Regions from separate parts of the Luteimonas yindakuii genome, predicted to be linked through region 2. Evidence: predicted binding sites of a transcription regulator. Region 2 holds the regulator's gene; the other holds the start of a gene.
The links. The regulator FliA, encoded in region 2, starts transcription of late flagellar genes. The targets are predictions, from matches to a motif close to TAAAGTTTNNCNNNCNNNGGCCGATAA.
Positions count from the first base shown of each region.

Region 1: E5843_RS06290 (GGDEF domain-containing protein) is a predicted target of FliA. The motif match lies at 2,036-2,062, and genes of this name have one in related genera.

Region 1 covers NZ_CP039383.2:1,378,864-1,383,319, reverse strand. Annotated here, with positions in the region: gene E5843_RS14230 (hypothetical protein) at 1-698, opposite strand, end outside; gene E5843_RS06290 (GGDEF domain-containing protein) at 821-1,987, opposite strand; gene E5843_RS14225 (DUF5666 domain-containing protein) at 2,146-2,901, opposite strand; gene E5843_RS06280 (alpha/beta fold hydrolase) at 2,989-3,807, opposite strand; gene E5843_RS06275 (aminotransferase class V-fold PLP-dependent enzyme) at 3,978-4,456, opposite strand, start outside.
Region 2 covers NZ_CP039383.2:1,546,917-1,551,372, forward strand. Annotated here, with positions in the region: gene E5843_RS07075 (chemotaxis protein CheA) at 1-1,057, opposite strand, end outside; gene E5843_RS07080 (protein phosphatase CheZ) at 1,062-1,670, opposite strand; gene cheY (chemotaxis response regulator CheY) at 1,667-2,059, opposite strand; gene E5843_RS07090 (RNA polymerase sigma factor FliA) at 2,088-2,840, opposite strand; gene E5843_RS07095 (P-loop NTPase) at 2,837-3,706, opposite strand; gene flhF (flagellar biosynthesis GTPase FlhF) at 3,693-4,456, opposite strand, start outside.

The sequences.
Region 1 (4,456 bases), 170 kb from region 2:
GGCGACTCACCGCCGCCTACCGCGGCACCGGTCACTTCGATATCGATGGTCTTGCCGGCGCCCGAGAAGCGCGCGCCGCGCAGCATGGCGTCGAAGCCGCCGGGCGCCGCCACCGCTTCCACGTAGTCGCCGACTTTCACCACGCCACGCGCGGGCGTCTTCGACGCGACATCACCCCTCGCCAGCAGCAGCGGCGCCTGCCCCGCCTCGCCCGAGAAGCTGCAGGCAAGCTCACCGGCCAGCACGGTCGCATCGATCCCGGTCGCCGACAGCGGCACGAGCACGATCGCCGAACCGTCACCGCCCTGCGTTGCATCGCCAGCCGCTTCCAACGGTTGCAACCGGTGCCCGGGATCGCTGCACACCGTCAGCCGCTCCTCGTCCCCGGTCGCGCCCACCGCCTGCACCCGCATGCCCACGGCGAGCGCCTCGACGTCCACGGGCGCGGCCCGGCAGAGGTTCCAGCGCGCCGGCAGCTGCACCGCCACGCGGCCGCGGCCGTCGACATCCACCTCGATCACCGCATTGCCGTCGTACATCCACGGCCGGGTGTCGATGGACGCCACGGTGCCTTCGATGGCGACATCGCCGCCAGCCGTGGACGGAGCCTCGCGCGACGTGGCGCAGGACGCGCAGGCCAACGCGATGGCGAGGGACAGCAGCAGTGGAGAAACGGGATGGGACAGGGACACGCGCATTGGCTGCTCACTCAGGACGATATCCGGATCGAGGCTATCCCGAAGCGTGCACAGGTGGCGTGCATCCGAGGTGGCGAAGCAGCGCGGCGGTGCCTGTAGCAGGAATCGGCCACGGGATGCCGCTACTCCGCCCCGGCCACCCGCACCCGGTCGCGGCCTTCGCGCTTGGCGGTGTACATCGCGGCGTCGGATTCGCGCACCGCATGCGAGAACACGCCGCCGGCCGGCCATGGCGCCACGCCGATGCTGATCGTGACCGGCAGGCGGGCGTCGCCGAAGGCGAACGGTGTTGCGCCCACGGCCGCGCGCATGCGTTCGGCGGTGGCGCCGGCCTCGTCCAGGCTCACGGCATCCAGCAGCACCAGGAACTCCTCGCCGCCCCAGCGCGCCAGTGGGGTGCCCTCACGCAGCGTGCCGCGCAGGCGGCCGGACACCGCACGCAGCACCTCGTCGCCGCGCTCGTGGCCGTGGTTGTCGTTGATCGGCTTGAAATGGTCGATGTCCAGCAACAGCACTGCCGGCTGGCGTTCGTGTTCGAGCACGTCGGCCTGCCACGCCGCGGCACGCTCGTTCAATGCACGACGCGTCAGCAGGCCGGTGAGTTCATCGGTGCTGGCCTGCCGCCGCAGGCGCCGGTCCAGGCGTGCATTGGCGAGGTTGAGCACGTGCGCGCCCACCAGCAGCGGCAACAGCGCATACATCACGCCATAGGCGGCCAGCCAGGGTGGCTCGACGTAGAGCAGATGGCGGTGCTCGGCTCCGTGGTAGCGAACGGCCGCGTGCAGTGCGTAGGCCCAGCTGCCGGCGTAGAGCAGCAGCGTGACCGCCATCGCCGCCTCGGCCGCATTGCGCGGCGCCACCAGCGCACGACGCACCGTCCAGGTGATGCCCAGCGAGACGGCCAGGCACAACAGATGGAACGCGAGCGCAAAGCTGCGTGGCCCTGCGGCCCAGGCCAGCAGCAGCGCCAGGCACAACGCCGCGATCTCGGACAGCCGCCGCGGCCGACCGACCGCAGGCGCGCCCACCAGCTGGCGCGAGGCGCGGTAGATCACCAGGGTTCCCACCACGGCCGCCATTGCCAGCGTGAGGATGGGCCAACGCGCGTCGCGCTCGACCACGCCGCTGAGCACCATGCCGGCGCCGACCACCCCGAAACCCAGCGCACAGCGCGCCAGCACGCCGCGATGCAGGCGGTCACCCTGCACCGCGACCAGCATCATCAACGCAGCCGCCCACGCCCCGAAGCCACCGATCACATAGGCGAAGAGCATGTCGATGGAATGCATGGCACGAAGATCCGTGGCGTGGCGCGCGGCGGGCGCGGCATCGGGACGATATCGACCGGGGTGGCGGAGGCTTGAGTGCACAGCGACGCTGGAGGCGTTGCGTGCGCGCACACGAAAAAGGACGGGCAGGACCCGCGTCCTTTCGCAGGTGGGGCCGATCAGCGCACGGACCGCTCGACGATGATGCGCTCGGCCAGCCACTGGTTGCCGCGCAGCTGCCGCGCCTGCACGCGCACGCGGTCGCCCCGCTCGAGGTCTTCCGGGCGATAGCGGCGGCCCTGGTAGTCCACCGTGGTGCGGCCGTCATAGGCCAGTTCCACGCCACCGCGGCCGGTGCCGTAGCCGTCATCGAGGCGGATCAGGCCCGCCCGGACATCGACCCCCACCACCGAGCCATGCAGCTCGCTGCCGTAGCCGTAGCCATCGCTGCGATAGCCGTCGTTGCGGCCGTAGCCATCGTCGCGGCCGTATGCGTCGCCGCCGTAGCCACCATCACGCACGTCGCGTACCACCTCGATGGTGCGCGCCCACAGGTCCGGGCCGGACTGGGTGGCGTCGATCCGCACGACGTCACCGCGCTCCAGGCCGCCCACGGCAAGTTCGCGGCCCTGGTAGTACAGCCGCGTGCGATCGTCGTAACGCACCTCCGCGCCCTGCATGCGGCCGCTGCGCGGATCGTCGACAACGAGACGGATGCGGCCGGTGCGGGGATCGTGGCTGTCCACGGTTCCCAGCAGCTCGCGGCCGTAGGCGCCGCGATTCCCCGGGCCCGGTTGCCCGTAGCCGCCGCGGTCCTGCGGATAGCCACCCTGGCCGCCGTATCCACCGTAACCGCCGGGGGTGGCGCAGGCCGCCAGCAGCACAAGGCCGCCACACGCCAGGACACGGGCGATGAAGCCCAACGCACTTTTCATGAGGACTCCATGGGCCGTCGAAGGATCCATTTGCACCGGGAATCCGTGAAGCCCGGGTCGCGACGGCGTCGTGGACAGCCGCTGCGGTCACGGCGCCGTGCCGGCGAGGAACCGGAGCACCGTGTCCATGAAGGCCTCCTGGTTGTGCCCGTAGATCGGCACATGGTCGCCGCCGGGCACGATCCACAGCTGCGCATCCGGGATCGCGGCGTAGACCTCGAGCGGGATGTCCACCGGGAAGAACACGTCGCGGTCGCCGTGCACGATCAGCGTGCGCGCCTGGATCGTGCCCAGCTCCCGCGGCGACAGGCGGATGTCGTCGTCGTTGTCCTTGAAGCCGTGGAAACGCTGCAGCAGCCCATCGACCTGCGCCGCGCCCCGGGTGGCGCAACGTTCGAAGCCCGCACGCACCTCCGGCGGGAGGTTGCCCGGCGTCCCGCGCATGATCTCGCGCGCCTGTTCCGGGAAGTAGTGCGCCGCACCGATGACGGCCATGGCCTCGATCCGCCCGGGCGCCTGCACGGCCGCATGCAGCAGGGTCATGCCGCCGGCGCTGATGCCCATCGCCCTGACCCGGTCCAGGCCCAGGTGCCCGAGCAGCGCCAGCAGGTCGCGCGCCGAGTCCTCGAACAGGAACGGCCCCTCGAAGTCCGCCGAACTGCCGTGCCCGCGCAGCTCCATCGCGATCACGCGGTAGTGCTTGCCGAGCTCGGCGGTGAACGGCTCCCACGCGCTGCCGCAGTCCCCGAAGCCGTGGATGAGCACCAGCGGCGGGCCGCTGCCGGTTTCGGTATAGGCGATGGCGACGTCGTGGGCGCGTACGAGCCGGGGTGCTGCCGCCACCGACGCCGGCAGCAGCAGGCACAGCACGGCGAGGAGCAGGCAGCGAAAACGCAGGGACGCCATGGCAGGGAGAGTCCTTGTCGGGATGACCGTCCAACGGGATCCCGCAACCGGTGCGGCCGCGGCACCACCCCATCCCGCGGCGCCGGGGCGACGCCCGTGCCCGTGCCGCATCGCCGGCCGGCCATCAGCGTGCGGCCGTCCAGCTAGAGAACACCGCTGGCCCGTCTGGCCTACCCCGAAATCTCCCGCACCGCGCGCACCGCGCGGTCCACTTCTTCAGGCGTGTTCACCAGGCTCGGCGCCAACCGCGCATAGGTGATCGCGTAGGGACTGGTGCTGGCGATGATCCTGCGCGCCAGCAGCTGCTTCACCACTTCCGCCGGCGACAGCCCGTCGACCTCGAACGACACCAGTCCCGCCGACAGCTCGCCGGACATCGGCGTATGCAATGTCACCTTCGGGTTGGCGGCCAACCCGGCCTTGCACTGGTCGTTGAGTTCGCGGATGCGCGCAGCCACCCGCGTGCGGCCCATCTGCTTGTGCATGCGGAACGCCGCGGCCGCCGCCCACTGGTGCTCGTAGGCGTGGAAGCCGCCGGGGCTTATGCGGTCGGCGGTGGTCGGCGACGCGGGCTCGGCCTGGCGCTCCCAGGCGACGTACTGGTCGACGTCGGTGAAGCTCGGGATCAGCGGCCGCAGGCGTGCCCAGT
Region 2 (4,456 bases):
TGCCGTGGTCGATGGCATTGCGCACCAGGTGCACCAGCGGGTCGGCCAGCGCCTCGACGAGGTTGCGGTCGAGCTCGGTGTCGGCGCCGACCAGTTCGAGGTCCACTTCCTTGTCGAGCGCGCGGGCGACATCGCGGGCGAGCTTGGGAAAACGCGAGAACACCTTGCCGACCGGTTGCATGCGCGTATGCATGACCGCGCCCTGCAGGCGTGCGGTGGCGTTGTCGAGCGTGCTGACGGCGCGGTCGAGTTCCTCGTCGCGCAGCCGCGCACGCAGGGTCTTGAGGCGGTTGCGCGCCAGCACCAGTTCGCCGACGAGGTCGACGATCGCATCGAGGCGTCGCGTGTCCACGCGCACGGTGTGTTCGCGCTCGGCATTGGCCGATGCATTAGCCGGTTGCGGCGCGGCGGGCCTGGGCGGCACGGCGACGGGCGCCGGCGGCGGTCGCAGGGGTGCCGGCGTGGCCACGGCGGCAGGCACAGCCGCACCGGGAGGCGCCGAGCCATGCAGCTGGTCGAGCAGCGCCTCGAACTCGTCGTCGCTGATCGGTTCGCCACTGGCAACTGCACTGCCCGCGCCCGGTGCCGCATTGCCGTGCAACTGGTCGAGCAGCGCTTCGAATTCGTCGTCGCCGATCATCTCGCCGTTGGCGGCGGGGGCGAGCCCCGACGCCGTGGCGACCGGACCCAGCGAGAAACCATTGACCACCGCGGCCGGGGCGCGCGGGACGTCGCCGCCGTTCTCGATCGCGTCGACCATCGCCTGCAGCCAGTCCAGTGACTGTTGCGCCGCATCGAAATGGCGCGGCTCCAGCGTGGCGTGGCCACTGCGCGCGGCGCCCAGGGTCTCCTCGGCGGCGTGGCAGAGTTCCACCAGCGGGGTGACGCCGAGGAAGCCGGCGCCACCCTTCAGGGTATGGAACGCGCGGAACACCGCGTTCAACTGTTCGCGGTCGCCCGGCGTCTGCTCCAGCGCGACCAGCTGCCCGCCGAGGTCGTCGAGCAGCTCGCGTGCTTCGAGCACGAAGTCGGCGGCGATTTCCGGCGAGGCGTTCACCGCGTCAGAGGCCCAGGTTCGACAGCAGGTCGTCGGCGTCGCTCTGGCCGACGGTGCCGGCATCCAGCCCGCGCACGGCCGGGCCATGGCCGCGTTCGTCGCAGGCCGGCTCGTCCTTCGGCGGCAGGCCGAGCTCGCCGAAGCCCTCGTGCACGCCACGCACGATCGAGGCGACGCGGCGGATGATCTGCCCGCCCAGGTCCTGGTGGCTCTGCGCCAGCGCCATCTCGCGCAGGTTGTCGCGCAGCGCTTCCACGGTACCGGCCTGGGTCTCGTCCAGCGGGCCGTCCTTGAGGCGCGCGACCAGCGCGCGGCTGTCGTCGATCAGGTCGAGCGTGCGGTGCGTGGCCTCTTCGGTCATCGCCACCACATGGTCGAGGCGCGCGCAGGCATCGTCGAGGTTGCCGCCGGACGGCGCCGGGGGCAGGGCATCGAGCGCCTGTTCGAGTTCGCGCGCGAGGCGGCCGAGGCCGTTGACCAGCGTATGCGTGCGCGATGCGGCGATCGCATCCACGTGCTGGCGCCAGGCGTCCTCGTCGCCGCGTTCGAGCGCGTCGAGTGCGTCCTGCAGCAGGCGTGCAACCGGGATGTCGTCGACCACCGGCGTGTTCAAGCACCGCCCCCGAGGCGTTCGAAGACCTTGTTGAGCTTCTCCTCGAGGGTCTGCGCGGTGAACGGCTTGATGATGTAGCCGTTCACCCCGTTCTGTGCCGCCTCGATGATCTGCTCGCGTTTGGCTTCCGCGGTCACCATCAGCACCGGCAGGGCGCGCAGCGCGGCGTCGGCGCGGATCGCGCGCAGCAGTTCGATGCCGGTCATGCCGGGCATGTTCCAGTCGGTGATCACCAGCTCGACCGCGTCCTGGCGCAACACCGCCAGCGCGCTGTGGCCGTCCTCGGCCTCGACGGTGTTGTTGAAGCCGAGGTCGGTCAGCAGGTTCTTGATGATCCGGCGCATCGTCGAGAAATCGTCGACGATCAGGACGCGCATGTTCTTGTTCAAAAGTGGGGCTCCAGTAAAACCGTAGGCATCAGTCGTCGTCGCCGATGCCGGTGTCCGCGAGTTCGAACGCGGTCAGGCGCCCGCGCAGCCGCACCACCGCCTGGCCATGGATCTGGCACACGCGTGATTCGCTGACGCCGAGCACCGCGCCGATCTCCTTGAGGTTGAGTTCCTGCTGGTAGTACAGCGACAGCACCAGCTGCTCGCGTTCCGGCAGCAGGCCGATCGCGGCGGCGAGTTCGCGGCCGAACTCGCCGCGCACCAGCGCGTCCTGCGGGGTCGGGCCGCCGCGCCGCGCGGGCTCGACCTCGCCATGGTCCTCGACATGCGAATCCAGGCTCAGCACCTGGCCGCGCGCGGCGTCCTCCAGCAGGCGCATGTAGTCGGCCAGCGGCAGCCCGAGTTTGTCGGCGACTTCCTGTGCGGCCGCGGCGCGGCCACTGGCCTGCTCGATCGCGCGGATCGCTGCAGCGGCTTCGCGTGCGCGGCGGTGCACGGAACGCGGCACCCAGTCGCCGCGGCGGATCTCGTCGATCATCGAACCGCGGATGCGGATCGAGGCATAGGTCTCGAACGACGCGCCCTGTTCGGCGTCATAGCTGCGCGAGGCCTCGAGCAGGCCGATCATGCCGGCCTGGACGAGGTCGTCGATCTCCACGCTGGCCGGCAGCCGCGCCGCCAGGTGATGGGCGATACGGCGCACCAGTTCGGCGTGCTGGACGATGGGATCGGGCGCGTTGCTGCGCTGGATGTCCTGGTAGTGGCGGGCGGCCATGCTCATGCCGGCACTCCCTGGCGCAGCATCCGCTCGACGAAGAACTCGACATGGCCGCGCGGCGCGGTCGGCGCCTGCCAGCGGGCGGTGCGGCGGGCGATCTCGGTCAGCGCACGCGCCGACGGGCTCGCCGGATAGGCGCGCACCACGGCCTGCTGGCGCTGCACCGACATCCGCAGCCACTCGCACTGCGGCACCGCGCCGAGATAGTTCAGCGACACGTCACCGATGAAGCGCTCGCACACGCGCGACAGTTTCTCGTACAGGCCGCGGCCTTCCTGCGGGCTGCGCACCATGTTGGCGACCACCTGTACCTGGCCGACGCCACGCTCGCGCGCGAGCACCTTGATCAGCGCATAGGCGTCGGTGATCGAGGCCGGCTCGTCGCAGACCACGACCAGCGTGTCCTGCGCGGCCTGGCAGAAGGTGAGCACCGAATCGGTGATCCCGGCAGCGGTATCGACCACCAGCATGTCGAGGTCGCGCTGCAGATCGTTGAAGACGTTGACCAGGCCTGCGTGTTCGGCGGGACGGAGTTCGGCCATGTGCCGGCGGCCGGAGGCGGCGGGGACGATCATCACCCCCGACGGGCCTTCCAGGATCACCTCGTCGAGGCTGCAGCGCCCGGCGACGAGGTCGGCCAGCGTGTGGCGCGGCGAGAGCCCCAGCAGCACGTCGACATTGGCCAGGCCGAGGTCGGCATCCAGCAGCAGCGTGCGCTTGCCGAGCTCCGATAGCGCGATCGCCAGGTTCGCCGACACGTTGGTCTTGCCCACGCCGCCCTTGCCACCGGTGACGGCGAGGGTGCGCACGGGCTGGAGTGCGGGCGGGACGGCGACGGACATCGGCGGCAGGGTCTCAGGCGACAGCATGGGTGTGCTCCGGGGCGGAATGCTCGGATGCCATGGGCTTATCGGCATCGCGGCGGAGATCTTCAAGGCGAAGCACCAGATGGGCGGCATTGGCCCGGCTCAGGTCTTCCGGGATGCGCTGGCCGTCGGTGGTCCAGGTCAGCGGCAGCTGGTGGTCGACCACCACCGACAGCGCGCTGCCGAGGCGGCTGGTCTCGTCGAGCTTGGTCAGCACCACGCCCTGCGGGCGCGCGTGCTCGAAGCGGCGCACCACTTCGTCGAGGTCGGCGAAGTGGGTGTTGGCCGGCAACACCAGCAACGTGCGGACCTGGCGCGCGGCGCGCAGCCAGTTGAGCTGGCCGGCCAGTGCGCGGTCGCGCTGGCTCAGGCCCGCGGTGTCCACCAGCACCAGCCGGTAGTCCTGCAGTTTCTGCAGCAGCTGCAGCAGGCTGGCCTCGCTGTCGGCCTCGTGCACGGCGATGCCGAGCTGGCGGCCGTAGCTGTGCAGCTGTTCGCGGCCACCGATGCGCGCGGTGTCGGTGGTCACCAGCGCGACGTCGCGCGGCTGGTACTGGGCGGCGTACAGCGCGGCCAGCTTGGCGATCGTGGTGGTCTTGCCGGCGCCGGTGGGACCGACCAGGGCGATCACCCCGGCCTCGTGCAGCGGATCGACCGGGCAGATCGGCAGCTTGCGCGAGATCAGGCCCAGCATCAGCCCGCGGGCGCGGTGTTCAGGGGTGTCGGCGGGGATCTGCAGCACCACGTCGCGGG